3 regions of the Arsenophonus apicola genome follow, and region 1 is predicted to be linked to each of the others. Evidence: predicted binding sites of a transcription regulator. Region 1 holds the regulator's gene; each other region holds the start of a gene.
The links. Region 1 encodes PurR, which represses purine synthesis genes. Its sites were predicted from a motif close to CANGCAAACGTTTGCNTG; they were not measured.
Positions count from the first base shown of each region.

Region 2: glyA (serine hydroxymethyltransferase) is a predicted target of PurR. The motif match lies at 5,586-5,603, and genes of this name have one in related genera.
Region 3: purM (phosphoribosylformylglycinamidine cyclo-ligase) is a predicted target of PurR. The motif match lies at 2,870-2,887, and genes of this name have one in related genera.

Region 1 covers NZ_CP084222.1:1,827,586-1,838,351, forward strand. Annotated here, with positions in the region: gene cmoA (carboxy-S-adenosyl-L-methionine synthase CmoA) at 21-776, shown strand; gene cmoB (tRNA 5-methoxyuridine(34)/uridine 5-oxyacetic acid(34) synthase CmoB) at 776-1,747, shown strand; gene cutC (copper homeostasis protein CutC) at 1,790-2,548, opposite strand; gene argS (arginine--tRNA ligase) at 3,072-4,802, shown strand; gene cydH (cytochrome bd-I oxidase subunit CydH) at 4,919-5,002, opposite strand; gene purR (HTH-type transcriptional repressor PurR) at 5,269-6,294, shown strand; partial or broken gene punR (DNA-binding transcriptional activator PunR) at 6,314-7,217, opposite strand; gene punC (purine nucleoside transporter PunC) at 7,338-8,543, shown strand; gene LDL57_RS08765 (riboflavin synthase subunit alpha) at 8,925-9,551, opposite strand; gene LDL57_RS08770 (MATE family efflux transporter) at 9,749-10,766, shown strand, end outside.
Region 2 covers NZ_CP084222.1:996,397-1,007,162, reverse strand. Annotated here, with positions in the region: gene iscR (Fe-S cluster assembly transcriptional regulator IscR) at 1-214, opposite strand, end outside; gene trmJ (tRNA (cytosine(32)/uridine(32)-2'-O)-methyltransferase TrmJ) at 302-1,030, opposite strand; gene suhB (inositol-1-monophosphatase) at 1,156-1,959, shown strand; gene LDL57_RS04420 (hypothetical protein) at 2,214-2,510, opposite strand; gene LDL57_RS04415 (3-phenylpropionate MFS transporter) at 2,987-4,138, opposite strand; gene glyA (serine hydroxymethyltransferase) at 4,228-5,481, opposite strand; gene hmpA (NO-inducible flavohemoprotein) at 5,769-6,977, shown strand; gene glnB (nitrogen regulatory protein P-II) at 7,087-7,425, opposite strand; gene LDL57_RS04395 (NAD+ synthase) at 7,442-9,064, opposite strand; gene glrR (two-component system response regulator GlrR) at 9,091-10,428, opposite strand; gene qseG (two-component system QseEF-associated lipoprotein QseG) at 10,425-10,766, opposite strand, start outside.
Region 3 covers NZ_CP084222.1:1,501,324-1,512,089, reverse strand. Annotated here, with positions in the region: gene uraA (uracil permease) at 1-656, opposite strand, end outside; gene LDL57_RS07145 (hypothetical protein) at 1,244-1,981, shown strand; gene upp (uracil phosphoribosyltransferase) at 2,092-2,718, opposite strand; gene purM (phosphoribosylformylglycinamidine cyclo-ligase) at 2,951-3,994, shown strand; gene purN (phosphoribosylglycinamide formyltransferase) at 3,991-4,635, shown strand; partial or broken gene speG (spermidine N1-acetyltransferase) at 4,914-5,499, shown strand; gene ppk1 (polyphosphate kinase 1) at 5,557-7,626, shown strand; gene ppx (exopolyphosphatase) at 7,631-9,160, shown strand; partial or broken gene mgtE (magnesium transporter) at 9,537-10,766, shown strand, end outside.

The sequences.
Region 1 (10,766 bases):
ATTTAATTGATCCACAAGTTATGCCCAGCCATATTTTAAATAAACAGAGAGACACCTTATTTGCAACTCCTATCGCTAACTTAGGTGACTGGCAATTTGATGATAAAGTTGCCGAAGTCTTTCCTGATATGATCAAACGCTCAGTTCCTGGCTATTCAAATATTATCACTATGATTGGCATGCTCGCGACGCGTTTTGTCACAGCCAATAGCACAATTTATGATCTCGGCTGTTCATTAGGCGCAGCAACATTATCCATTCGCCGTAATATCAAGGCTGAAAATTGTAAAATAATCGCTATTGATAATTCAGCCGCGATGATCGAGCGTTGCCAGCGAAATGTTTATGCTTATAAAGCAGATACGCCGGTTGAAATCATTGCGGGTGATATTCTCGATATCAACATGCAAAATGCCTCAATGGTGGTATTAAATTTTACCTTACAATTTATTGCTCCAGCCGCTCGACAGCAATTAATTAACCGTATTTACCAAGGTTTAAACCCTGGTGGTGTCTTAGTACTATCGGAAAAATTTAATTTTAGCGATGGGGAAATTGAGTCTTTACTGTTTAATATGCATTATGATTTTAAGCGCGCCAATGGCTACAGTGAACTAGAGATAAGTCAAAAACGTAATATGCTAGAAAATACCATGTTACCCGACACGATCGACAAGCATAAAACCCGTCTGCGTACTGCAGGGTTTAATCATTATGATTTATGGTTTCAATGTTTTAATTTTGGTTCACTTCTCGCTATCAAAGGTCAAGATTGATGATAGATTTTGGTCATTTTTATCAACAAATCGCAATCGGGCCGCTGAGTCACTGGCTAGAAACACTGCCCTGCCAAATTAAGCAATGGAAAAAAACCACTCAACATGGGAAATTCAACAGTTGGCAAAAAATAGTGCAAAATCTGCCCGACATAACGCCCACTAACTTAGATCTAAAAACCGCAGTGATGGCTAAAAACCAATGCCCACTGTGTCCAAAAGAGAAGCAACGGATCATCCAACTGCTAAAAAGTCTGATGCCGTGGCGTAAAGGCCCGTTTTCTCTCTACGATATTAACATTGATTGCGAATGGCGATCGGATTGGAAATGGCAACGTATCCTGCCTTATCTTTCACCATTAACGGATAAATTGGTACTTGATGTTGGCTGCGGTAATGGCTATCACATGTGGAGAATGGTTGGTGAAGGTGCAAAAACGGTCATCGGTATTGATCCTACCCAACTATTTTTATGTCAGTTTGCTGCGGTACGTAAATTAATTGGCAATAATCAACAAGCTCATCTATTGCCCCTAGCTATTGAGCAACTACCAATGCTCGCTGCCTTTGATACTGTATTCTCAATGGGAGTGCTTTATCACCGGCGTTCACCGTTAGATCATCTCTATCAACTAAAAAATCAATTAATTTCCGGTGGTGAGCTGGTATTGGAAAGTTTAGTTATTGAGGGTGATGAAAACCAATGCTTAATACCTAATGATCGTTATGCTCAAATGCGTAATGTCTATTTTCTCCCATCAGCAAAAATGCTTAAAATTTGGTTAGAAAAATGTGGTTTTTGCGATGTGCATATTGTTGATCAAACAGTAACAACCCTACAAGAACAGCGAAAAACCGACTGGATGGAAACCGAATCATTAGCAAACTTTCTTGACCCCAATAACATTCATTTGACAGTAGAAGGTTATCCGGCTCCTTTACGCGCCATTTTAATTGCTAGAAAAAGGTAAACATGACGGTATTTAATACCGTCATTGTGCTAAGCTTACCTATCAGTCATTATTAGTAATCGTTAATAAATTTTTCATTGCTTCGACTACATCACGATCTACACAATAATGGGTAAATTCATCCATCTCCATATTGGCACTCATCGTAACCCCTGCTTTGCGGTAGTTCATGCTTGATGGCATCACTTTTCCAGCAGAGGTATGTACTTCCGGTAAACCGGCATCAATAAATTTCTGTAAATTTGACAATTTCACCCCAGCACCTGCCATGATAATCGGCCCATTTGGGGTTTTACCAGCTAATGCATTTAATTCTTTCAATAACGGTAAGCCTAATTCCGCATTCTGCTGTTGCCCTGAAGTTAATATACGCGCAACACCAAGTTCTGTCAGCTGTTCGTAAGCTTGTTTTGGGCTAATGCACATATCAAAAGCGCGATGAAACGTAACGGCCATATCACCAGATAAGGCTTTTAAGATACGCATGCGGGGTATATCAATATGTCCTTCTCGATTTAATATGCCATATACGACACCAGAAAAACCTAATTGCCTGATAAAATTAATATCATGTTTAATAGCTTCAAACTCGCTATCACTGTAACAAAAATCCCCACCTCTGGGACGTACAATGGGATGAACGGGAATACTTACTGTATCTATAGTTTGTTTTAAACAACCATAACTTGGTGTTAAGCCGCCTTCAGCTGGACTAGAACAAAGTTCAATACGATCTGCGCCAAATTCTTGCGCAATTAGGGCACATTCCGCCCCATAGCAGCAAATTTCAAGGGTTATCATAATACTGCCACCTCTGATTAATTATTGTTATTTCTATTTTTTAGTTATCAATTAATAAGCATACTATTCTGCAAATAAAATACCCATTTTTCAAACAGTAATTATGACAAGTAATTAATTTTAATCAAAAAGGATAATATTTTATTCTGACCAGTTATTAACTTTTAATAACAAATTTTCAATATAACTTTAACTTTTCATGAAGATAAATTTTAATCTGGAAAATAAAGAGACTTAACATAGCCTATTTTTTAAATTAATATTTCTAATCAAAATAGCAATTTTTGAACCAGTACAATTTTTAAAGTTAGATAAAGCAAAAATCCTCTATGGTCATTTAGCAAGATGATAAAAAAGATCCTAGCTGATATTATTTTTACAATAGAGTTATCGATCAAATAGTTGATTAGTAGCATGTGAATAGCTAATTATGGTATAAAGCCAGCTATTTTTTATCTCGTCTCTCATAGCTGTAGCTTACCAAGTCGAAAACGACAGCTATCTTCATCATTAAGGTAATCAGGTGAATATTCAGGCTCTTCTTTCAGAAAAAATTAGTAATGCATTAATTGCCGCAGGAGCTCCTAAAGGTAGTGATGCACATATCCGCCCTTCAACAAAAGCCCAATTTGGTGATTACCAGGCTAATGGCGTCATGTCTGCAGCTAAAAAAATCGGCATTCCTCCCCGTCAGTTAGCGGAAAAAATGCTACCGCTACTGAAGCTGGAAAATATTGCCAGTAAAGTTGAAATAGCGGGGCCGGGTTTTATTAATATTTTTCTTGATAAGCAATGGATAGCCAAACAGATCGAACTTACTTTACAACATGAAAAATTAGCTATTAGCGCCGTTACGCCACAAACCGTCATTATTGACTATTCGGCTCCTAATGTTGCCAAACAGATGCATGTGGGCCATTTACGCTCTACTATCATTGGCGATGCTGTCGCTCGCACATTAGAGTTTTTAGGTCATAAAGTAATACGTGCTAATCATATTGGTGATTGGGGCACCCAGTTTGGTATGCTAATTGCGTACCTAGAAAAAGTTCAACAAGAAAATGCTGCCGATATGGCTTTAGCTGATCTGGAAAATTTCTATCGTGAAGCTAAAAAACATTATGATGTAGATGAAAATTTTGCTGAACTGGCACGTAATTATGTGGTTAAACTGCAATCTGGTGATGAATACTGTCGTAAAATGTGGCGCAAATTGGTTGATATTACCTTGGCGCAAAATCAGCAAACCTATCAGCGTTTAAATGTCACACTAACTGAAGACGATGTGATGGGTGAAAGCTTATATAATAATATGCTGCCTGATATTGTCGCTGATTTAACAGCTAAAGGATTAGCCGTTGAAAGTGATGGCGCTATGGTTGTTTATCTGGATGAATTTAAGAATAAAGATGGTGATGCCATGGGGGTGATCATCCAGAAAAAAGATGGTGGCTATCTCTATACGACAACAGATATTGCCTGCGCAAAATATCGTCATGAAATGCTTCACGCCGATCGGGTGTTGTATTATATAGACTCACGCCAACATCAACATCTCATGCAAGCTTGGACTATTGTACGTAAAGCCGGCTATATCCCTGATACAATGTCATTAGAGCATCACATGTTTGGTATGATGCTCGGTAAAGATGGTAAACCGTTTAAAACTCGCGCAGGCGGAACGATCCGGCTTGCAGATTTACTTGATGAAGCGATTGAGCGGGCAGATCATCTTATCCGGCAAAAAAATCCAGCTATGCCAGAAGAGGAGTTACAATCAATTATTCAGGCGGTTGGTATTGGGGCAGTAAAATATGCCGATCTATCGAAAAATCGTACGACTGATTATATTTTTGACTGGGACAATATGTTAGCTTTTGAGGGTAATACCGCGCCTTATATGCAATATGCCTATACCCGAGTGGCCTCGATTTTTAAACGGGCTAATATTAATCCCGCAACGCTAACCGCGCCGGTGATGTTAGCTAATGAGTATGAGCAAGCTCTAGCGACGCGTTTATTACAATTTGAAGAGACAATACTAACCGTTGCGCGCGAAGGTTTACCACATATTATGTGTGCTTACTTATTTGATCTGGCTGGTTTATTTTCAAGTTTTTATGAGCATTGCCCAATTTTGAATGCAGAAAATAACGCTTTAAAAGAAAGCCGATTAAAACTGGCGTTCCTGACGCAAAAAACCTTAAAAATTGGTTTAGACACATTAGGCATTGAAACGGTAGAAAGAATGTAATTCTCAACTAACCGATAGGCTGCCAATAGCGCAGCCTGCTGATTACATTATACTGGTTAAGCCAAAAACCATTATCGTTGTAACGATCCGAGCAGACAGTTAAGCCAACCTAATAGTCAGAAAATAAAAGAAACAAATGATACAATCATTAACAATGCAACAATCGCAGTACATAAACCATACTTAAAATCAGTATCCATAACCTCACCTCACTATTCTCACTGCTTTATTCATAAATTAGCGAATGAAAAATCATTAAATGTCATAACATCATACAACAATAAAAACTATTTTCTATTATATCATCGAGGAAATATTGATTAACACTTTTGTTTTTATGACAAATCAGACAAAATGGACAGTTTACTGATAACTTAATTATCAAATGGTTATTTTTATAGTTCAATAATAGTCGTTTTTAAATAATAGTAATAGAATTGAGAATGGTTCAGGAGTCTTTTTAATCATGGCAACAATTAAGGATGTGGCAAAGTTAGCGGGTGTTTCGACTACCACCGTATCTCATGTAATTAATAACACCCGTTTTGTCGCCAAAAAGACAAAAACGATTGTTTGGGCAGCCATTAAAACACTTAATTATTCTCCTAGTGCCGTCGCTCGTAGTTTGAAAGTTAACCATACTAAATCCATTGGGTTACTGGCCACAACTAATGAAGCCCCTTATTTTGCAGAAGTCATCGAGTCAGTAGAAAACAACTGTTATAGCCAAGGGTATACATTGATCCTGTGCAACTCACATAATAATCTGAATAAACAACAAGCCTATTTACAAATGTTAGCGCAAAAACGGGTTGATGGTTTACTGGTAATGTGTTCAGAATATCCAAAACAACTACTCGGAATGTTAGAAGAATACCGTAATATTCCAATGGTAGTGATGGATTGGGGGCAAGCACATGGTGATTTTACCGATGTCATTATTGATAATGCGGTTTATGGTGGTTATCTTGCCGGACGCTATCTGATTGAACGCGGGCATCGTGATTTAGGGATCATCTCTGGACCTTTAAAACGCAATACCGGCAGTGGTAGGCGGCAAGGTTTTCTCAATGCTATGAAGGAAGCTAACATCCAACCACATGATAAATGGATTGTCGAGGGTGATTTCGAGCCATCTTCTGGCTACGATGCGATGAAACAAATTTTAAATCACCAACAAAGACCGAGCGCCATTTTTTGTGGCGGTGATATTATGGCGATGGGGGCTATCTGTGCAGCAAATGAATTAGGCATTCGTGTTCCCCATGATATCTCTATTATTGGCTATGACAATGTGCGCAATGCGCGTTTTTTTACACCAGCGTTAACCACCATTCATCAACCCAAAGAACGTTTAGGCCAAATGGCTTTTACTATGCTGCTTGATCGCATTATTAATAAACGCAAAGATGCACAAACTATTGAAATACATCCTGAGCTTATTGAACGTCGTTCAGTTGTCGATGGTCCGTTTATTGATTACCGCAGATAATCACTAGATTTGAACATTATCAATTAGTCAGCCACTCGGCATTGAGCGTTTCACTATTACCTAAGTAATCCAGTAACCAACTCAAGGTTGGAGAACGCTTTTCTTCATTCCATATAACACAACATGGACTATCAGGTAAGGGTTGCTTAATTTGCAATGTTTTTAATTCATTTATGCGGCAAAGTTGCTCTACCCGATGTTTAGGCGCAAATCCTAAACATAATCCATTTTTTAAGCAAGCCAGACCACTTTCCCAATCTGGCACAATAAGCCGTTTTTTGTTATCTAATGCCCAAGTTTCTCGCTTTGGCAAGTAACGAGAGGTATCTTCTAAACATAAACTTGGATAATGACGTAATTGTTGATCGTTAATTAGACCGCTTATTTGTGCTAAAGGATGATTTATGCTGACAACACATGACCAGGGCATAAAGCCCATATCACGAAAACTATATCTATCGCCAATTGGCGACGCGCGCGTTGCACCAATAGCAATATCTACTCGCCCATCGACCAACGCCTCCCATACCCCATTATAAACTTCCTGCTGAATAAAAAGTTCAATATCAGAAAAGTGGCGATAAAAATCTAATATTAATTGCAATATTCTTTCTGGTTTAACTACGATCAATAGCAATACTAAATTGTCCATGCCAACCATTGGCAATCTGTTGACATTGATGGCGTGTATCACGCATGGTCTTGATAATATTGCGCGCATTTTTAACGAAAAATTTACCGGCATCGGTAAGTACAACATCACGATAACGCCGTTCAAACAAAGCAACAGCCAGCCACTCTTCCAATTGTTTTACGGTATAACTTACCGCAGAGGGAACTCTATGTAACTCTGCGGCAGCGGCACTAAAACTGCCCGTTCTTTCAACGGCATCAATTACTTCAAGGGAGTACTCTGACCACATAGCCTTTAACCTGTCAAAATATTTGATAACAATATGCAAATAATAACGCTTCACAACAAAAATTCATCTCTTATACAATAAAAAGCGATATTTGATATTATTTAATTTATTGATACCAATATGAATAAAAATAACCCCAATCAACACAATTTTGGCTTTATGCTTTATCTTGCTGGCTTAAGTATGCTCGGTTTTTTGGCCATTGATATGTACTTACCTGCTTTTAGTATTATGCAACAACAACTTAATACCTCAGCAAATACCATCAGCGCAAGTCTTAGTCTATTTTTATGTGGTTTTGCCTTCGCTCAACTTAGTTGGGGGCCGCTTTCCGATCGTATTGGCAGAAAACCCGTTTTATTAATTGGACTAGCGCTATTTATTACTAGCTGTCTGGCCACACTCGGTATCACCAATGGCAGCCAATTGCTTATTTTGCGATTTATTCAAGGTATTGGAGTTTGTTCAACAGCGGTCATTTGGCAAGCTTTGGTAATTGATCGTTTTAGTGGCCTATATGCTAGACGGGTATTTGCCACCATTATGCCTTTAGTTGCGCTGTCGCCGGCCTTAGCCCCCTTATTAGGTGCCTGGATCCTTACTGGTAATAGCTGGCAAATAATATTTTTTAGTTTAGCTATCATCGGAATATTGCTTTTTCTGGCCACCCTTTTATTACAGGAAAAAAAACGTTTAGAAAAAACTCACAAAATAAAATCCACTCCTACTTTTATCACCTTTCTACGTTCTGCCATTTTTAGTGGTAATGTATTAATTTATGCCGCCTGTAGTGCCGGATTTTTTGCCTGGCTAACCGGCTCTCCGTTTATTTTAACTAAAATGGGATATAATCCGCAGGATATTGGTATCAGTTACGTACCTCAAACCATTGCCTTTATGTTCGGTGGCTACGGGGGACGTTATTTAATCGCCAAAATAAAAAACCAAATCCTGTTGCCAATCATTCTTATCGGTTATGCAATAAGTGTATTGGTTATCTTCATTCTTGCTATCTATTCCCAACCTAATTTATTTGCCCTGTTACTACCTTTCTGCTGTATGGCTGCGATGAACGGTGCTTGCTATCCTATTGTGGTGTCAAATGCCTTAAGTGTTTTTCCTAAAGACAGTGGTAAAGCCGCCGCTTTACAAAATACTCTCCAGCTAGGTTTGTGTTTTACGGCAAGTCTGGCGGTATCTAGCCTAATTGCCAACCCTCTGCTAGCAACTAGCACTGTTATGGTTTCTACCATTATTCCACTGCTAATAGGCTACTGGCTGCAAAAAAGTAAAAATTCAGCCAATACTGCGGAAACATTAGAATAGTAAAAAATCTTTAAACAAACGCTGGTGAGATGTAGGATGTCGACTAACTAAGCATGTTAAATTGTCATTTTTCAGTAAGTAATTTATCAGTTGTTTTACCTGTCAAGCGGCCAGAGAGCGAAAATCTTTGCCATAAACGTTTCATTATATTAATTAGGCGAGTTTTGTTATTGGCGACGCATTTTTTAGTAGGGCTATTCTTGTTTATTTATAGCGCTTATTGGCAGATTTAACTTAGCCACAAATTAGTCAATTAAACACGGAAAACCACTTTTGCCATTAACCTTATTCTAATAAGAAGAAACCTTTGCCTATTGTTAATCAGATCCTGTTTCTTCTTTTAAAATTACTTAACCTAATTAAAATTGCGTGGCTACAGGCTTAACACAGCTGATGATTATATTTTTGTGCCATTACCCGCTCAACAGTATCAACTACCGCTTGGGTGTGGGCATCAACTTCAATATTAACTTTATCTCCCAGACGCTTTTCTGCAATCGTGGTACGCGCAATGGTTTCTGGGATCAGGTGGACACAAAAACGATTATTAACCACATCGCCAACTGTTAAACTAATTCCATCAACGCCGATAAAGCCCTTGTGCAGAATATATTTCATTAATTGTTTATCATGTAGATAAAACCAAATTTGGAGATTATTTTCAGCTTTAAAAATCTTGGCTACTTCGGCGGTCGTAATGATATGACCCGACATAACATGACCCCCAATTTCATCACCATATTTTGCTGATCTTTCTAAATTAATCATATCGCCTAGTTTTAAACTGCCTAAGTTTGTCAGTCGCAAAGTCTCCTTCATTAAATCAAAACTCACCTTATCCCCATTAATATGGGTTACCGTTAAACAACAGCCATTATTAGCCACAGAGGCGCCTGTTTCTAAACCAGCGAGTAATTCACTAGGAAATTGAACAGTATAGGTACGAAAATTAACGCTATCTTCCACCGCAATTAATATTCCTTTTCCTTTCACAATGCCTGTAAACATATATTGAGTTCCCAACTTTAATAACAGATTAGTCATCATTCTACGCCAGTTATGCTAGATAAGCACTCTAGAAACAATAAATATGGCAGCTTTCTATCTATTTATAGCGATAACTTTACCAAATCGATACAATAAGCCAATTTTTAACGGATCAATTCCTTTTCCGGCTTCTGTTCATTTTTTATAAGGTATGGTGGGTGAATAAATATTTTAAAGAGGCACAAAGCCTATTAGCATTGGGTATTCCGATTATTCTTGCTCAATTCTCACAAACCGCTATGGGTTTTGTCGATACAGTAATGGCGGGCAAAGTCAGTGAAACAGATATGTCTGCAGTTGCGGTAGGAACCTCTATCTGGTTACCTGCTATTTTGTTTGGCCACGGCTTATTGATGGCTTTAACTCCGGTGGTAGCGCAATTAAATGGTTCAGGCCGACGTCAAGTTATTGGCAATCATATACAACAAGGCTTATGGCTAGCTTTCTTCTTATCACTTTTAGTTATGGGTGTTATTTATAATGCCCATCATATTATAAATAATATGCCTAATATTGATCATGAACTGGCAAATAAGGCTGTGCGGTTTCTGCATGCCATTATGTGGGGAGCACCAGGCTATCTTTTTTATCAAGTTTTACGCAGTCAGTGTGATGGGTTATCTAAAACAAAACCCGGTATGTTCATTGGTTTTCTTGGTTTATTTATTAACATACCAATCAACTATATTTTTATTTATGGTCATTTTGGTGCTCCGGCTCTTGGTGGTGTCGGTTGTGGTGTAGCCACTGCCTCGGTATATTGGGCAATGTTCTTTTTTATGCGTTGGTATATCCGCCATACCCCTTCACAACGAGACATCCGTGCTAATAAACAATTTGCTTTACCTGACTTTTCATTATTAAAACGTCTGTTCGCGTTAGGATTACCTATTGGTCTTGCTTATTTCTTCGAAGTAACTCTTTTTGCTATTGTCGCCTTACTGGTCGCGCCATTAGGTATTATCGCTGTCGCAGGACATCAAGTAGCATTAAATTTTAGTTCGTTAATGTTTATGTTTCCTATTTCTCTTGGTATCGCAGCAACCATTCGCGTCGGATATAATTTAGGCAGTTCTGCAACTGAAAACGCGAAAACATCCGCCTATGCTAGTATCATGGTCGGTCTAACAGTAGCTTGTTGCACCGCACTTGTGACAGTGTCACTTAGAGAGCAGA
Region 2 (10,766 bases), 830 kb from region 1:
TTGCCTCCCGACCTAATAAATATCCGCCACCAGGGCCACGAACACTGGCAACTAATTCATTTTTGCGAAGTCGAGAAAACAGTTGCTCAAGATAAGAAAGCGAAATTCCCTGGCGTTCCGATATATCAGCCAATGGCACTGGCCCAGTCTTTGAATGCAATGCCACATCCAGCATGGCTGTTACTGCATAGCGTCCTTTAGATGTTAGTCTCATAATATATCCCCATAGTTAAATGTGACAAAAATTGTGTCATTCCTGAGTATTTTAGTCAACTATTTAACCTAGTATTTTACTCAACTATTATTTATGCCATTTTTCAATTGATGTGAGAATACCACGCAAAATATGGAGTTCCTGCATTTCAGGACGCGCTCGAGTAAATAAACGTCGCAATTTATTCATGATTTGTCCAGGGTGACGCTTTCTGATAAATCCAGATGCATTGAGCACTGCTTCAAGATGGATATAAAAACGTTCTATATCCTCAATTGGCGGATATTGTACCTTATCTTTATTATCCACCGAGGATTTTTTTTCATTTATTGTCAAGTATGCCATACGAATTTCATAACTGATCAATTGAACAGCCATTGCCAAATTGAGTGAACCATATTCAGGGTTGGTTGGAATATGAAGATGATATTGGCATTTCTGTAGTTCTTCATTGGTTAAGCCAACGCGTTCGCGGCCAAAAATGATAGCCACCGGGGAATTTATTGCCTGACGAATGGTTTTTTCACCACACTCTCGTGGTGTCACCTGTGGCCATGATAAAGTACGAGCGCGCACACTAGTTCCAATTACCAAACTGCATCCAAGTACAGCTTGATCTAATGTCGCCACGATAGTCGCTTGACCAATCACATCACTGGCCCCAGCAGATAATGCAATAGCTTGTAAATCCGGTAAAATAAGTGGATTAACTAAGTATAAATTAGTTAGTCCCATCGTTTTCATCGCCCGGGCAGTTGATCCCATATTTCCAGTATGCGAGGTTTCAACCAAAATAATGCGAATATTTTCTAACATAATTGTCTTTATTTGGCGTTGATCATCAGGCTATTCTACCACAATCATAGTCATGTTGACGAATCTCTGTTATACTGCCACCTTTGCTTAATCCTTGTTCTTTAACATTCCAGTGGAAATAACCCATGCATCCAATGCTAACTATTGCTATTCGAGCAGCTCGCCAAGCAGGCAACTTTATTGCTAAAAGCTATGAAAAACCGGATTCTATTGAAATAATGGCAAAAGGCCAAAATGATTTTGTGACCAATATCGATAAAAAAGCGGAACAAATTATTATTGAAGTCATCCAGAAATCTTATCCTACCCATACCATTATTACTGAAGAAAGTGGTCAAATACTTGGTGAGAAGAATGATATTCAGTGGGTTATTGATCCCTTGGATGGCACAACCAATTTTACTAAACGTTTACCCCATTTTTCCGTCTCTATCGCGGTACGTATTAACGGCCGTACAGAAGTTGCCACCATTTATAATCCTATGCTTAATGAGCTATTTACTGCAGTACGTGGCCAAGGAGCACAATTAAACGGTTACCGCCTTCGTCTTAAAAATACCAATGAATTAGAAGGGGCAATTATTGCCACGGGTTTTCCTTTCAAAGCGAAACAACATTCAGCCGCATATATTAATATTATCGCTAAACTATTTAAAAAATGCGCCGATTTTCGCCGTACAGGGTCAGCAGCTTTAGACTTAGCTTATGTTGCGGCTGGTCGCGTCGATGCCTTTTTTGAAATTGGCTTAAAACCATGGGATTTTATGGCCGGTGAGCTGTTAGTACGTGAAGCAGGTGGTATTATAACTGACTTTGTTGGCGGTCATAATTATCTCTGCTCAGGCAATTTGCTGGCAGGCAGTCCACGTATGGTGAAAAAAATGGTACCAGAAATACAGACTGAGTTAAGCGATCCACTAAAAAGCTAAAAAAATAAAAATAGCCCTAGCCAATATTTATTATTTAGTTTGTAATCTTTGATGACGTGGTTTTGTCATTAACTCGTTGGCGGCGGCTCTCAAATAGATATAAGATTCGCCACGACTTAGCTGCTTAGATAAACTGGCAAATATTTTCCAGATTTGCTGTTATTGTCGATGCCGTCTTATAGAATGATTGTCTATTAAACCCCCTAACCCTATTTAGGTATTAAGGGGTATTTTACCAACGCTTTTAGTTAACTTTACTGAGCTGAAAGTTCATCACATCTTTGAGTATGAATTTTCTGATTAGCATCACTAGACGCTTTAACTTTCTCTCCTATTAGCCCCATCGCTGATTGTAAGGCTTCTTTTTCATTAGCAGCAGTAACAGGCTGATCAAATAAATCCATTTGCTTGTTTGGATAACCGTGCCAACCGTGACACATATATTGCTTATCTTTTTTGTCATTGGCCGCCATCGCCATGGAAGGGAACAAAATTGAAATCATGTAACAAATTGATAATATTAATAATCCGTATTTTACTGAATAATTCATTTCAATCTCCTAGGGTATTGTGACGCCTAATTAATAGATGACCTTATTCATTACGATTGAGTTGAATAATCTAAATCGCAATGTTGCTAATGATAAAGCAAATAATAATCATTTCCATTATGTTTTTTATACATTTTTGTAATAAATATATATATAAATAATATTAAATAACTAATTTTATTAATATAATTTATCAACCAGACAAAGTAATTTTGGATATAATACGCTTGCGTGATAAGTTATATATTTCAACATGGTGGAAAAGATTTAATCAGCAATTCGCCATTAAAGTCGTAAGCAATAGACGTAATGAGGGAATATTAAATTGCTGTTTGCTAGCAAAGGAGGATTTTAATGATTGGCCAACTTGCTTAGTTTTAATATAAAAAATTTTATTTGCATCCTTGGTTAATATTTATCTGTTATTCAAGTTAAATGAACAAGTTTAGCTAACTAGTTCGACTATACCATCAAATTTATTGATGTGATTTTTCACTCGGTCGAATAAATAATGCTGGAATGACAATCAATGACATTAAGCAAAATACCCAGTTATGGTGAAAAGGGAAAAATTCATACACAAAACCCACCACGATTGTCACTATCGCTAACCCCGCTCCTAGCCCCAATGCCGAATAAAATGCTTGTAGACGAATAATTTCATCTTCGCTACGTCCACTAATAAAACGCATTGCCGCAAGATGACAAACAGTAAAAGTACCACTATGTAAAAGTTGGCTCACTATCAATATTGGTAAAGCGGTAAAACTAGCCATTAATCCCCAACGAATAACCGCACAACTTGCTGCTAACAATAATAATCCACTTGCCTGCCAATGACGAAAAAGCACATAGCTAAAGGTAAATACAATCACTTCAGCAGCAATACTTAAAGCCCATAACAGACCAATAGTAGTATCGGAATAACCCACTTCTTTCCAATAAATTGAAGAAAAACCATAATAAGCGGCATGAGAACTCTGTAATAAGGTTGTGCACAGTAAAAAACGCCAAACTGAGCTCTCAAGCAATAATTGCTTCAATGATATAGTTGTATTGGCGATCTGGCGATAAGTAGCTTTAGGCATAATAGTAGGTTGTAATAACATCGCCAACAGCATAATTATTATGCTGACAAGTAATGCATAGATAATTATTTTATGTCCCCAGTTATTCGCTAAATAACCGATCAAAGAAGCGCTAATAATAAATGCAATCGAACCCCAAACCCTCACTTTACCATAATCAAATGTTATCTGTTTTTGCCAACTAGCGGCTAACGCATCGGTTAAAGGTATCATCGGTGAAAAAAAAAGATTAAAAGCCAACATGATAAATAATAACCATAACCAATGTGAACTAACGGTAAATCCAACTGCAAAAATCAGTGTTAAACCAGCAAATAGACGCAAGGTGGTAATTAGGTGACGGGATCCTGTTACTATTGGTGCGATCAGCAAAGAACCAATAAAACGCGCAATTAGGCCCGATGCTAACAAAATACCGATTATATCGGCCTCAAGCCCTTCACTATTTAGCCAAATTGCGATAAAAGGCAAAAAAATGCCATAAGCAAAAAAATAAGTGAAATAATCTAACGCAAGCCAACGTGTTGATGGAATAATCATTATTTATTGCCATTTAATTATCGATGTAAAAAGCCCATTTCAGTAAATAACTAAAACAGGCTGAAACGGATAACAAAATTTTAACTTATTTATGCATAAACCGGAAACTGCTGGCAAATTAACAATACTTTTTGTTTTATATTTTGAATCTCACTTTCATTATCAATATTGTCCAAAATATCACATATCCAATTAGCTAATTCAGCAGATTCTTTTTCTTTAAACCCACGACGAGTGATGGCGGGTGTACCAATACGAATACCTGAAGTAATAAATGGACCCTTTGGATCATTTGGTACACTATTTTTATTGACGGTAATATTAGCACGACCCAGTGCGGCATCCGCCTCTTTACCGGTGATCCCTTTATCCACTAAATCTAATAAGAATAAATGGTTTTCAGTTCCACCAGAAACAACTTTGTAACCACGCTTGATGAAAACATCAACCATCGTTTTCGCATTTTTAGCCACTTGCTGTTGATAGGTTTTAAATTCAGGCTCCATCGCTTCTTTTAGTGCAACCGCTTTCCCAGCAATAACATGCATTAGCGGACCACCTTGAGCGCCAGGGAATACAGCAGAATTTAGTTTTTTGTAAAACTCTTCATCACCACCTTTAGCCAAAATCAAACCACCGCGAGGGCCGGCCAAAGTCTTATGGGTGGTGGTGGTCACAACATGTGCATGAGGAACAGGATTAGGATAAACACCAGCAGCGATCAAACCAGCGACATGCGCCATATCAACAAATAAATAAGCACCTACACTATCTGCAATTTGACGCATTTTAGCCCAATCTACCACGCCTGAATAAGCGGAAAAACCACCAATAATCATTTTAGGTTTATATTTTTGTGCCTGAGTGGCTATATCGTCGTAATCAATTTTACCCTTTTCATCGATACCATAAGGAACGATATTATAAAGCTTACCGGAAAAATTGACCGGTGATCCATGGGTTAAATGTCCACCATGTGCCAAATTCATGCCTAATACCGTATCGCCGGGCTGCAATAAGGCCATATAAACAGCAGTATTAGCTTGTGAACCTGAGTGTGGCTGAACATTAGCAAAATCCGCATCAAATAAAGTTTTCGCGCGATCAATAGCGAGTTGTTCAACAATATCAACATACTCACAACCACCATAATAACGCTTCCCTGGATAACCTTCAGCGTATTTATTCGTAAGTTGGGAACCTTGAGCTTGCATAACTCTTGGACTGGTATAATTTTCTGAAGCGATTAACTCAATATGCTCTTCCTGACGCTTAACTTCATTTTCCATTGCCTGCCATAGTTCTTGATCATAATCTGCAATACTCATTTCACGCTTTAACATTTACTTCTCCTGACTCAGCCACATTTTAAATCGCTATTCAATTAAATGAATAGCACACAGTGTAAACTCTTTTAGCTCACTGAGATAGCCCCAAAATAAAAAATTACGCAAACGATTGCTATATATGTAGCATCAAATAAAACATTTCTCGATAGCGATTTTATTGCCAACTTAAATACGCTAACTCAATCTCATTTTTACAATTAATTATTTACTTTTAATCGGAAACAATTTAAGTTGCATTTTTAATGCAACTTTAAAACCATTAGCTAATTTAGGAATTTTATATGATTGATACTCAAACTATTGCGACCGTTAAATCAACTATTCCTCTCATAGTCTCCACCGGCCCTAAATTAACTGCTCATTTTTATCAACGTATGTTTCAACATAACCTTGAATTAAAAGATATTTTCAATATGAGTCATCAAATTAATGGGGATCAAAAAGAAGCGTTATTTAATGCCATTTGCGCCTATGCCACCAATATTGATAATGTTTCTGCCTTACTACCCGCCGTTGAAAAAATTGCCCACAAACACGCTAGTCTGAATATAAAACCTGAACATTATTCGATTGTTGGTCATCATCTTCTACATACCATTGATGAGCTATTTCAGCCTGGAAAAGAAATTATTGAGGCCTGGGCTAAAGCTTTTGCTGTGCTGGCCGATATCTTTATTAACCGTGAAGAACAAATCTATAAAACAAATGAAAAAAGTATCGGTGGTTGGCGTGGCTTACGTCGCTTCAAAGTGGCTAAAAAGATCCCTCGTAGCGAAACAATTACCAGTTTTCAATTTATTCCAGAAGATGGTAATGAGGTAGTCGATTTTCTACCAGGACAATATTTAACCATTTATTTACAAGATCGTGAAAAACTAACCAATCAACAAATTCGGCAATACTCATTAACTAATGCGCCTAATGGTAAAAGTTATTCTATAGCGGTAAAACGTGAAGAAAAAGGTAGTGTATCAAACTATCTGCACAACGAGATAAACGAAGGTGATATCGTCAAACTGGCACCACCCTGCGGAGATTTTTTTCTGACGGCCAATAGCAATACGCCAGTGACACTGATTTCAGCCGGTGTCGGCTTAACGCCGATGATAAGTATGTTGGAAAAACTATATCAACAACAACATGCAGCACCATTAAATTGGCTACATGCGACAGAGCATAGCGGACATCACGCTTTTGCTAATGAAGTGAAAAATAAATTAACTGATTTTATCCATGGCTTCAGTGCCATTTGGTATAACAATCCGCGAGAGCAAGATAGACAACACGAACAGTATCAATATCAAGGACTAATGAATCTATCAAAAGTAAAACAACGGCTTAATATTAAAAATATGCATTACTACTTCTGTGGCCCTGTCAACTTTATGCAATTTATTGCCAAACAGTTGCTCGCCATGGGAGTAAATACCAGTCACATCCATTATGAGTGTTTTGGGCCACATAAAGTTATTGAGGAAAATAGACAATAACCATTAAAACCAACACTAAAAGCAAGATAAGTGGTAACAGGTGGGATAGGAGGTTACAGATTCCATATCAACTCCTTTGTAACTTTCAACCATCTGTTACCCTTTAAAATCAAATAGCCGCTTCATCCTGCTCACCGGTTCGAATTCGGATCACCTGAGCAATATCATAAACAAAGATTTTACCATCACCAATTTTTCCTGTCTGTGCGGTTTGCGTTATCGTCTCGACACAACTATCAACAATATCGTCTGAAACAACAATTTCAATTTTTACTTTAGGCAAAAAATCAACCATATATTCTGCACCGCGATAAAGTTCTGTATGACCTTTTTGCCGTCCAAACCCTTTTACTTCCGTGACTGTCATTCCGGTTACGCCTACATCGGCTAAAGCTTCTCTTACATCATCTAACTTGAAAGGTTTGATAATTGCATCAATTTTTTTCATCAAATTTATCCTATTATCACCAGTTTTTACGACCAAAACCCGAAGTAATTGGGTAACGCCTATCCTTATTGAAATTTCTAATTGTAACGCGCGGACCTACTGGTGCTTGACGTCGTTTATATTCATTAATATCAACTAGCTTGATCACCCTACGTACTGTTACCTCATCAAATCCAGCCGCAACTAATTCACTGACCGATTTATCCTGTTCTACATAACCTTCCAAGATCGCATCCAGCACAGGATAAGGTGGTAGACTATCCTGATCGAGTTGCCCTGGCGCTAGCTCAGCAGTAGGTGGCCGCTCAATCACGCGCTGAGGGATGTTTGCTGAAATGGTATTACGATATTTTGCCAGCTCAAATACTAACGTCTTCGGTACATCTTTCAATACCGCAAAACCACCGGCCATATCACCATAGAGAGTAGTATAACCTACTGCCGATTCACTTTTGTTACTGGTCGTTAATACTAAACGGCCACTCTTATTGGATATTGCCATCAGAATAATAGCCCGACAGCGAGCCTGCAAATTCTCTTCGGTTGTGCCGGCAGTCATGTCTGCAAATAAGGGCGACAAACCAGCCATAAATGCATCATACATAGCTTCAATAGATACTATCGCAAATTCAATCCCTAACAATTCTGCCTGTTCTCTGGCATCATGGATGCTTATCTCAGCTGTATATTTAAAAGGCATCATTACAGCCTGAACTTTATCTTTTCCTAAAGCATCTACTGCAATAGCCAAGGTTAAAGCTGAATCAATTCCACCTGATAATCCCAAAATAACGCCAGAGGAGCCATTTTTATTAATATAGTCACGGGTTGCCATGACTAATGCTTCATAAACTTGAGCGGTAGGCGATAAAGTTTTAGCTAAATTAGCTACTGGCAGCGGTTCGTAATCATTAAATTTACACAGGATAACTTGCTCAGCAAACTGCGCTAAATAATGCGTTACCTCACCCTTTCCATTAAATACTTTTGAGCCACCATCAAATATAAGTTCATCCTGCCCGCCAACCTGGTTTAAATAGACAATTGGCAAATGCGTTCTTTGACTATGAGATTTTAATAACTTTGTACGGATATGGGGTTTTTCGCGATTATAAGGTGAAGCATTAATGATAATCAGAACATCAGCGCCTAATGCTTTAATTTTATCAACTGGTTCATCAAACCAAACATCTTCACAAATTAAAAAACCTAATTTATAACCTTTAAAAGATAATACACAACTTTCGTGACCAGCATAAAAATAGCGCTTTTCATCAAAAACACCATAATTAGGCAATTGTTGCTTAAAATAACGCGCCACCATTTGTCCCTGCCAGAAAAATGACAATGCATTATAACATTTTTCATTTTGCTGCCATGGATGACCTACGACAATGGCTATATTTTGACTAGCCTCTTGAAGGCGATCAAGCTGTTTGTTACAACGTTGGTAAAAATCCGACCGAAAAAGTAAATCCTCCGGCGGATAGCCAGTTAAAGCCAATTCCGAAAACAGAATAAGATCCGCACCCTGTAACTGTTGAGCCTTAGCTTCCTGCAACATGCGTTCACAGTTGCCTTCAATATCACCTACCAGCCAATTTAATTGTGCTAGTGCAATATTCAGCGTTCGGTTCATAAAATTTCACTCTCCAGACATAATAATTATTCTTTAAAATCATTAGCATCCAGTTTATGTCTGGCTAATAATTTATAAAACTCAGTTCGATTGCGACCTGCCATACGTGCTGCGTGGGTAACATTGCCTTTTGTCATTTGTAATAATTTGCGCAAATAATTCAGTTCAAATTGATTGCGAGCCTCAACAAAAGTAGGTAATGCGGTATTCTCGCCTTGCAGCGCCTGCATGACTAATGCTTCACTAATAACTGGCGCCGTGGTTAATGCAACACACTGCTCAATCACATTCACTAATTGCCTTACATTACCCGGCCAACTTGCCGCCATTAAACATTTCATCGCATCTTTCGATAAGCTACGCACAAAAGGTTTATGACGTTTTATTGATTCCCTTAACAAATGATTAGCTAATAAAGGAATATCTTCTGGACGTTCATTAAGGGCAGGAATTTTGATATTTACCACATTTAAACGGTAATAGAGGTCTTCTCGAAATTCATTTTTTTCCATTGCCTTTGGTAAATCACGATGAGTGGCTGAAATAATTCGAACATCAATATCTAGATCCCGGTTACTGCCCAAAGGGCGTACTTTACGTTCCTGCAAAACCCGTAATAGTTTCACTTGAAGCGACAAAGGCATATCACCAATTTCATCAAGAAATAATGTTCCCCCTTGCGCGGCAAGAAACAAACCCTCACGATGGGTAACCGCACCGGTAAAAGCGCCTTTGGCATGGCCAAACAGCTCAGATTCTAAAAGCTGCTCAGGTAAAGCCCCACAGTTAATTGCAATAAAGGGCTTTTTAGCTCTAGAATTAGCACGATGAATTGCACGCGCCAATACTTCTTTACCGGTGCCACTTTGGCCATTGATTAATACACTAACATCAGATTGCGCCACCATACGTGCCTGTTCTAATAAACGAAGCATTATCGGGCTCCGGGTGACAATTTCTTCACTCCAATTTTCATCAGAAACGGAAATTGACATAGCCAAGGCTTCACCAATCGCTTTATAAAGGGCATCACGATCAACCGGCTTAGTAAGAAAACTTGATACCCCTCTTTGTGTTGCAGCTACCGCGTCAGGGATTGAACCATGTGCCGTTAAAATAATAACCGGCATACCTGGCTGTTGTTTCTGTATCTCAGCAAAAAGTGCCATGCCATCCATTTCATCCATACGCAAATCACTGATTACCAGATCAATTTTATCTTTTGCTAAAATTTTCAAGGCATCCGCACCATTTTCTGCGGTAACCACTTTAAATCCTTCGCTGGTTAAACGCATGCCCAATAATTTCAGCAGACCGGGATCATCATCTACCAACAGTAAGTTGGCTGATTTATGCACTGTCATTGCGGATTTTCTCCACTTTTATCAACCGAATGCGACTCTTTAGTCACATCTGGTGTTTTTGACTCTGTGCTATTTGGTGCAGAATTGGCACTACTTTTATCCATTTTTCCGCTTGCTACTGCTTGTTCCTGTTTACGTGAAGAAAGTTGTCGTTCAATATCTTTCAGATTTTCCAACTTACGTGAGATAATATTTAATTCATAGGTGAGATGAGCATTTTGTTCAGTAAGACGGTCTAATTTATTATCGCTTTCTTGTTGTAAACGTAAATATTTAGCATTTGCTTCTTCAAGATAAACAGTCTGTATTTGATTTTCGCGCCATAATTCTAATAGTGG
Region 3 (10,766 bases), 330 kb from region 1:
TAAAATGTGGGTAATGCAAACCATGGCGCGCTAATAACCGGAGTTAAATCAACTTTTCCCATTAAAAATGCGAGTAGATAACCGGCAATCACACCAATTAAAATAGGAATAATCGCTAAGAAGCCGCGAAAAACTACCGAACATAAAATGGTCACGATCAACGTCACCACTGAAATAATCAGATTGCTTGAATCAACCGCTATATCCGCTTTAGGTAAAAGTCCTGCCATGCCAGCCGCCGTTTGCGCTAATTCCAGACCAATAACAGCCACAATCGCGCCCATCGCTGCAGGAGGAAAGATTATATTGATCCAATTTCTACCGGCTATTTTTACAATCAGTGATACCAAGCAAAAAAGTAGTCCACAAACAATAAATCCGCCCAATGCTAACTCATAACCAAGGGGTAATAACAATAAAACTGGCGAAATAAAAGCAAAGCTTGAGCCCAGATAAGCAGGAATACGCCCCCGACAAATAATCAAATAGAGCAATGTACCAATGCCATTAAACAATAAAACGGTTGCAGGGTTGATGTTAAATAAAATGGGAACTAATACTGTCGCACCAAACATAGCAAACAGATGCTGAAAACTTAATGGAATGGTTTCTCTTAGCGGCGGCCTTTCTGCTACGCCAATTACGCGGCGGGTCATTAACAATATCCTCTCAATAACTAATAATTGATATATTATTACTCATCAAAACTGATCAATAAAGCCCACCTTTTAATATTTTAATTTCATAACAGAAAATTGTATCAAATATTAAGTAAGCTCTGGTAAGATAAAAACCATTTCTTAGGACTAATCACCAAGAAAAAACAAAATTTATTGTAATAAAGATAGCAAGATTAACCCTTAATTTTTTGAATTTTAACTTATCATCTGAAGATATAAAAAGTATTATTCAAGTTAAATTTGCTCTACTTTCTGATTGGTTAAAACAAAACAATACTAAAGTAGAAAATAATAACTATTCGCTGTGTTTTAATTAATATACTTTACTACTTTGATTACAAAATCAAAAAATGCCAATGATTTTCTTATATCATAATTAATTATACATAGTATATTAAAATTAAATAATAATATAGGTTATCTAGTTAGTTTCAGGAGAATAACCATTACCGTTTTATTTAATAAAATTATGACAATATATTTTAAATTAGCGGATAAAAAATTTTTAAAAAAATTAGACTCAATAAATTATAAAATGGATTATTTTAATTAAAGGAATCTTTATGATAAATACAAATAAATTTAATAGTATCGATAATTCTATTGATACATCAAAATATAGTGATGAAAATATTAGTCATTTATTAGGTTGTGCTGAAATATTTGGTCAAGGAAAGGAAAAAGCTATCCAAGATGATCATCTATGGAATGAAAATAGTGATAGAGAAACAAATGCCAAAAAACTGGCCGCTTCACCGACAAATTTCGTTACCACAATAATAACCAATATCCGTGACCAAGCAAAATGGGCGCCGACTAATTCATTAGATAATGCATCGCTTTATTTAAGAAACTACTTAGATTATCTCTATCAAATTAGAACCTTTAACTATATTTTAAATTTTAATAGCCGTTCAGGCAGCTTCCAAACGACTAATCCTCACCACTTAGCCGAACATATTATTGCCACGCATAAATTTATTGACAATAATGAACGTGCCAATTTAACCAAAGAGTTAGCAACCAATCTAACCAATTTTGTAAAATTTAATGAAGAGGATCATAATTTTATTCAGTTTATTGAACCAGTAATAAAAGCAGACAATCAAGCTAAACTATTTTATTACAGTCTGTATTCTAATCTCGCTTCCGGCTATAATTTTAATTATGTCGCCCAAGAATTTGTTTTTGATCCCAATAAACTGACGGTAGAAAATGCCAAAATTGAATTAAATAAAAAATATGAAGGACTAAAACGTTGGTTGGATAAAAATAGAGCGAAAAAAACGCCAAAAAATTAACTGATTAAATTTAAAATAATAATCTTGATGCTTAATAAGATTGGTATCGCTAGCCAATCTTATTTTTTTCAATGACTATCATTAATAAAAAATAACTTGAACAATAAAGGTTATTTAGTACCAAATATCTTATCGCCCGCATCACCTAAACCAGGAACAATATAACCATGTTCATCCAAATGGTCATCAATCGCTGCCGTATAAAGTTCAACATCCGGGTGGGCAGCTTCTAGAGCTTTAATACCTTCGGGAGCGGCAACTAATACCAATATTTTGATAACCTGACAGCCTGCTTGTTTAAGTAAATCAATCGTGGCAATCATTGAACCACCGGTGGCCAACATCGGATCAACAACCAATGCCATGCGTTCATTAATATTTGAAGCCAGCTTTTGAAAATATGAAATAGGCTCCAGCGTCTTTTCATCACGATAAACACCTACAACACTTATCCGGGCGCTAGGAATATTTTCCAATACCCCATCCATCATTCCCAATCCAGCACGCAAGATTGGCACAACGGTAATTTTTTTTCCTTTGATTTGCTCGATATTTACCTGACCACACCAACCTTCTATTGCAATTGTCTCGGTTTCTAAGTTAGCTGTTGCTTCATAAGTTAAAAGACTGCCCACTTCTGAGGCCAATTCACGAAAACGTTTAGTACTAATATCTTTATCCCGCAATAAACCCAATTTATGTTTAACTAACGGGTGTTTCACCTCAACGATTTTCACGCTACTCTCCTTCAGTAAAAACTATCTACAAATAAAAAATTAGCAGATTATAGCGCTTTTTCTGCCCTCTTCCACTGCTAGATCATGGTTTTCTATGCCTGAAGTTCTTTTTACACACTTTTGCACTATATAATCAAAACCCATAAAGGGTCTCGCAAACGTTTGCTTAGGCTGGTAGAATTATCGCTGTTTCCATCTATTTTACTAAATGCAATCGCCTTGGGAGCTTGCTGTGACAGATAAAATTTCTCTCAGCTATAAAGATGCTGGTGTCAATATCGATGCAGGTAATACACTGGTCGAACGTATTAAAGGGGCTGTTAAAGAAACCCGCCGCCCGGAAGTAATGGGGGGATTAGGCGGATTTGGCGCACTGTGTGCCTTACCACAAAAGTATCGTGAGCCAATATTAGTTTCAGGTACAGATGGTGTCGGAACCAAACTGCGATTAGCAATGGACTTAAAACGCCATGATACCATTGGCATTGATCTAGTTGCCATGTGCGTTAATGATCTGATTGTTCAAGGTGCGGAACCCCTCTTTTTTCTCGATTATTATGCAACCGGTAAACTAGATGTGGACATAGCTAGCAGTGTGATCAAAAGCATTGCCGCAGGCTGTAAACAATCAGGTTGTGCCTTGGTGGGTGGTGAAACAGCAGAGATGCCGGGTATGTATCATGGTGAAGATTATGACATAGCCGGTTTTTGTGTTGGTGTGGTTGAAAAAACAAAAATTATTGATGGTAGCAAAGTTAAAGCTGGCGATGTCATTATTGCTTTAGGCTCTAGCGGCCCCCATTCCAATGGCTATTCATTAATTAGAAAAATTTTACAACTAAGCCAAATAGATCCAGTCACAATACAATTAGAAAATAAGTCACTGGCGGATCATTTATTAGCCCCAACACGCATTTATGTTAAAAATATTCTAGCATTAATTGAAAAAGTGGATATACATGCCATTGCTCATATAACAGGTGGCGGTTTTTGGGAAAATATTCCACGTGTTTTACCAGCAAATACCCAAGCACAGATTGATGGTGCTAGCTGGCAATGGCCAGCCATATTTAGTTGGTTACAACAAACGGGTAATGTAACTACCCATGAAATGTACCGCACCTTTAATTGTGGTGTTGGCATGTTAATTATAATACCCGCAAAAGAAGTCTCCGACACATTACAACTGCTTAATCAACTAGGTGAAAATGCTTGGCAAATAGGTAAAATTGTCGCGATTAACGCGAATGAACCGCAGGTGACAATTAGCAAATGAAAAATCTCGTGGTATTAATTTCTGGCAATGGCAGTAATTTACAAGCCATTATTGATGCTTGCAAAAAACAAACTATTGCCGCACAAATTAGTGCGGTTTTCAGTGATAATCGAACTGCTTATGGTTTAGAACGGGCTAAGCAAGCCGCGATCCCAACCGTTGTGCTGCCAAAAGCAGATTACGCCGATAACCATACATATAATGTATCACTTATGGCCGAGATAGCACAATATCAGCCAGATCTGATTGTATTGGCTGGTTATATGCGCATTCTCACACCACGCTTTGTCAGCCATTATTTAGGCAAAATAATTAATATTCATCCTTCTCTATTGCCTAAATACCCAGGATTGGATACCCACCGTAAAGCGCTGGCTAATGGTGATAAAGAGCATGGTACTTCAATTCATTTTGTCACCGAGAAATTGGATGCAGGCCCGATTATTTTACAAGCCAAAGTGCCTATTTTTGCTGAAGATCAACCACAAGATATTATTGCGCGTGTTCAAACACAAGAGCATCGTATTTATCCGTTAGTCATTAATTGGTTTGTTAAAGGTCGATTAGCGATGGTTAATAATTCAGCTTTCCTGGATGGTTGTAAACTACCTGAACACGGTTATGCCAATGATGAAGATTAGTATTATTGCTTACTTTGTGATGCCATAGGCATCACAATTCTGTATACTAATATTGCCCCATACTTATACCAATTCTAATTGATTAATTTTATAAGAATAATCAACCAATACTTAACGAATTAGTTATCGAAAACTGAGTTTATTGCTAAAATATAGTTGCTCTTATTTATCACTTAGCTTGATTCTGCTATTTTTGACTGACCAGAGTAACTAAAAATACAGAACATCCATAGTGACTATTTTTATATGCTAAGTTTTACTCGCAATCGAGGTATCCAATGCCTACTGGCAAAAAAAACGAGTCGATTACACTACGACCCTTAGAACGTGAAGATCTCCCATTTGTCCATCAATTAGATAATAACGCCAGTGTCATGCGTTATTGGTTCGAAGAACCTTATGAAGCCTTTGTTGAATTAAGCGACCTGTATGATAAACACATTCATGATCAATTAGAACGTCGGTTCATTATTGAAAATGAAGGTACTAAAATTGGATTAATCGAATTAGTAGAAATAAATTACATTCATCGTCGAGCAGAAATTGGTATTATTATTGATCCGGCCTTTCAAGGTAAAGGATACGCTGCTATAGCCACTAACTTAGCGATGGATTATGCCTTTTCAGTCTTAAACCTCTATAAAGTCTACTTAATTGTGGATAAAGAAAATACCAAAGCGCTGCATATTTATAAAAAATTAGGTTTTCATATTGAAGGCGATCTGGTGGATGAATTTTTTTATTAATGGCAAATATCGCACTGTCATACGGATGAGTATTTTTCAACATCAATACAGTGAAATGAAAAAAAAATCCCTACTAGAGAGCAATAAAATATCTGAAAAATCATTAGTAATCAGATAAGCTGGTAAGTATCAATATCCTATATTACTAAATAACAATATTGGTTATGGAGTAAAGATGTCTCAAGATCGACTCTATATAGAAAAAGAGATCAGTTGGCTATCATTCAATGAGCGAGTTTTGCAAGAAGCAGCAGATAAACGTAATCCGCTGATTGAACGTATGCGATTTTTGGGCATTTATTCCAATAACCTTGAGGAATTTTATAAAATTAGATTTGCCGATGTTAAGCGACGGATATTAATTAATGAAGAACAAGGAAGCGCATCCAGTTCACGCCAGCTACTAAAGAGAATAGAAAGCAAAGTTGCTAAGCTCGATCAAGAATTTGACTCACTGTATAACGAGCTGTTACTGGAAATGGCGCATAACCAAATTTTCCTCATTAACGAGCGGCAAATTTCACCGAACCAACAAATTTGGTTACGTCAATTTTTTCGCCAACAACTTCGTCAACATATTACGCCTATCTTGATCACACCAGAAACAGATTTAGTTGAATTTCTAAAAGATGACTATACCTATTTAGCCGTTGAGATTATCCAAGGGCAAAATATTCAATATGCTTTACTCGAAATTCCGGCGGGCAAACAGCCTCGATTTATTCATTTACCGCCTGAAATGCCAAAACGCAGGAAGTCAATGATCCTGCTAGATAATATTTTGCGTTATTGTCTAGACGAAATATTTAAAGGCTTTTTTGACTATGACCAATTAAACGCCTACGCTATGAAAATGACGCGCGATGCGGAATATGATTTAACTACTGAGATGGAATCCAGCATGCTAGAGTTGATGTCATCCAGTTTAAAACAGCGACTTAATGCCGAACCTGTTCGTTTTGTTTATCAACGCAACATGCCTGATGAAATGGTCGAACTACTGAGAAAAAAACTCGGACTATCTAATGATGATTCGGTTATTGCGGGTGGCCGTTATCATAATTTTAAAGATTTCATTAAATTTCCGAATGAAGGTAATAAAAATTTACTTAATAAGCCACTGCCGCGCTTACGTCATCGTCGTTTTGATAACTTCCGTAATGGATTTGATGCCATCAGAGAAAAGGATGTTCTCCTCTACTATCCTTATTACACTTTTGAACATACGATAGAATTATTACGGCAAGCCTCTTTTGATCCCAACGTGTTGACAATTAAAATCAATATTTATCGTGTAGCCAAGGATTCACGCATCATTGAATCGATGATTAATGCTGCTCACAACGGTAAAAAAGTCACCGTGGTGGTTGAATTACAAGCTAGATTTGATGAAGAGGCCAATATTCATTGGGCCAAGCATCTTACTGAAGCCGGAGTACATGTTATTTTCTCTGCACCTGGCCTGAAAATCCACGCTAAACTTTTTATTATTTCCCGCTTCGAACAAGGTGAAATTATTCGCTATGCCCATATTGGCACCGGCAATTTTAACGAAAAAACCGCTCGCCTTTATACCGATTATTCCTTATTAACGGCAAATCAACAAATTACCAATGAAGTAAGGCGGGTATTTAACTTTATTGAAAATCCTTACCGGCCCGTCAGTTTTGAAAATCTCATGGTTTCACCGCAAAATTCACGCACTCGGCTGACGCAACTGATCGAGCGGGAAATTACCAACGCTCAGGTGGGAAAAGCGGCCGCTATATTTTTAAAAATTAATAATTTAGACGACAAAGAGTTAATTAATCGTCTTTATGATGCCTCCAATGCTGGCGTAAAAATTCGCCTGCTGATCCGCGGCATGTGTTCACTGGTTCCTGGCCAAGCTAATTTTAGTGAAAATATTCAAGTTACTAGCATTGTTGACCGCTTTCTCGAACATGATAGAGTTTATGTATTTAGCAACAATGGTAACGAAGAAGTCTTTATCTCATCGGCTGACTGGATGACGCGCAATATCGATTTTCGTATTGAAGTCGCGGTTAAATTGGTTGATCAACAACTGAAACAGCGCGTGCTCGATATTCTTGAATTACAATTTAACGATACAGTTAAAGCTCGTTATATCGATAAAGAGTTAACTAATCGTTACGTACCACGTGGTAATAAACGCAAAATCCAAGCCCAACTTGCCGTCTACGATTATTTAAAATCACTTGAACATCCCGAGACAAGAGCTTAATACTATGCCATTAACTAAACCTTCAGCATCAAGGCCGATGGAAATTGCTGCCATTGATCTAGGCTCTAATAGCTTTCATATGATTGTGGCACGAATTGTTAATGGTGCTCTACAGATTTTAACCCGTATTAAAAAACGCGTTCATCTGGCTGACGGCTTAGATGAGCATAACAAATTAAGCGAAGAGTCAATTCAGCGTGCCTTAACATGTTTAGCACTTTTTGCTGAACGTTTACAAGGCTTTAGCGCAGATAATGTCTGTATTGTTGGCACCCATGCCTTACGAGAAGCGGTTAACGTCAAAGCGTTTTTGCAACGCGCTAAAGCCATTATCCCCTATCCAATTGAAATTATTTCAGGCCAAGAAGAGGCGCGACTTATTTTTATGGGTGTAGAACATACCCAGCCAGAAAAGGGCCGCAAGTTGGTGATTGATGTTGGTGGTGGATCAACGGAACTCATTATTGGCGAAGATTTTAAGCCTGTATTAATGGAAAGCCGTAAAATGGGATGCATTAGTTATGGCCGTCAATTTTTTGCCAATAATATCATTAATGAAACCAATTTTGTGCGTGCCTATTTTGCTAGCCAGCAAAAACTGGAAAATCTTGCTTGCCAATATAAAATGAAAGGTTGGGACTGTGCCTTTGGCGCTTCAGGAACCATAAAAGCAATCCATGAGGTACTTTGTCAGTTGGGTGACTCAGATGGCATCATTACCCCTGAACGCTTAGCTAAATTAAAGAAATTAGTACTAAAGTATAAAAATTTTAAATCCCTCGATCTACCTGGCTTATCGGCAGAGCGTGCTCATGTTTTTGTTCCGGGATTGGCCATTTTATGTGGTATATTTGATTCTCTACAGATCAAACAATTATCTCTGTCTGACGGCGCTTTGCGTGAAGGAGTTCTATATGAAATGGAAGGGCGTTTTCGTCATCAAGACATTCGCCAGCGTACTGCATTAAGTTTAGCTGAACACTATAATATTGATCATGAACAAACCCAGCGAGTGTCAAAAACCATCGAAATTCTATATCAACAATGGGCCAAACAAAATCCCAAGTTAGCTAACCCACAATTGAAAGTGTTACTTATCTGGGCCGCTATGCTGCATGAGGTAGGATTAAATATAAATCATAATGGCTTACACCGTCATTCTGCCTATATTTTACACAATACCAATCTGCCGGGATTTAACCAAGAGCAACAGTTATTACTGGCAACATTGGTGAGATATCATAAAAAAAGCATTAAATCGGAAGATATTCCTAAGTTAAATCTGTTTAAGAAAAAACAATTTTTACCGATGATCCAACTTTTACGGTTGGCTACTCTTCTTAACAATCAACGTCAATCAACAACAACGCCAAATTCACTGCGTTTAAAAACCGATCAAAGTCATTGGACGCTCTACTTCCCTTCTCACTATTTACAGCAAAATGCGTTAATGCTGCTAGATTTAGAAAAAGAACAAAAATACTGGCAAGAGGTACCTGGTTGGAAATTAAAAATTAAAGAGGAATCTACTTGATATTTTGGTATTATAAAAAATAAAATTTACCAAATATAAATCTAATTTAATTGCTTAATTTCTATCGGATAACTTATCTATCCTAATGCTGATAGTAGTTGTTAAAACAATGTGTGCATTTAATCAAAAGTTTTATAAATGATAATACCTGATAATAGGTTACGACTATTAGTATTTAAGGATAACCATGTCTCAACCAGCCTCTTCATCAAATATTACCTCACTTATTAATCCACATTCCCAAAAGCTGGCTCAAATTAGGCAAGATATTTTAACGCTTTTTATGGAAAATGAAGAGGCGATTAAAATATTAGCCACCCAACATGGCAAACAACAAAGCTCATCAAGCGTAAAACAAGATCAAAAAATCACCCAAATTAAATCACTATTGCATGCCTTACATGCAGCAGATATTGCTGATCTATTAGAGATGTTACCTTATGATGAACGCTCATCGTTATGGTATTTAATCGATAATAATATACGCGGTCAGGTATTAGTTGAGGCGTCAACCTCAGTCTGGGAAAGTTTACTAAAAAACATGTCAGATAGAGAATTGCTACGTGCTGTGGCTAATCTACATGTTGACGAACAAGCCTATATCGCCGAACATTTACCTCGCGATACAATGCGTCGCTTATTGACTTATCTTGATCCCAGTCTACGTAATCAGATCCGTGAAGTCCTGCAATATCCTAAAGATAGCGTGGGCCAAATGATGGATTTTGAATTTATTACCGTTAGACCTAACGTTAGCCTGAAAACCGTTCAACGCTATCTACGGCAACGTGGCAATATTCCTGAAGCAACCGATAAAATTTTTATTGTTGATATACAAAATCGCTTACAGGGGGAATTGCCATTAACGACGATTTTAACCGCACCACCGACAAAAACTGTGGCTGATGTGATGAAAACCGCTACAGTAAGCTTCTTGCCCGAGGAAAAAGCAGAAGACGCCGCAAGTGCTTTTGAACGATACGATTTGATCTCCGCTGCTGTGGTTGATAATAATGGTTTATTAATGGGACGCCTAACAGTTGAAGATATAGTTGATAATCTTAATGAAGAGAGTGATAGCAATATTCGTCGCATGGGAGGATTAAGTCCTGAAGAAGATGTTTTTGCCCCGGTCGGGCAAGCGGTAAAAACTCGCTGGACTTGGCTTGCCGTTAACCTATGTACCGCTTTTATCGCTTCACGGGTGATTGGCGTTTTTGAAAATACCATTTCACAACTTGTCGCGCTGGCAACATTAATGCCTATTGTAGCTGGCATTGGTGGCAATACAGGCAATCAGACTATCACTATGATTGTGCGGGCAATTGCCTTGCATCAGATCCAGACTGGTAATTTCTCATTTCTCTTACTGAGAGAGTTAGGGGTAGCCTTAATTAATGGTATTGTCTGGGGCGGCATTATGGGCATCATCACCTATTTACTTTATGGTAACCTAGAGATGGGCGCGGTGATGACATTAGCCATGATACTGAACTTAATGATGGCCGCGTTAATGGGCGTTATTATCCCATTAATTATGGTCAAACTAGGTCGAGATCCGGCCATTGGCTCAAGTGTAATGATAACCGCAATTACTGATACCGGC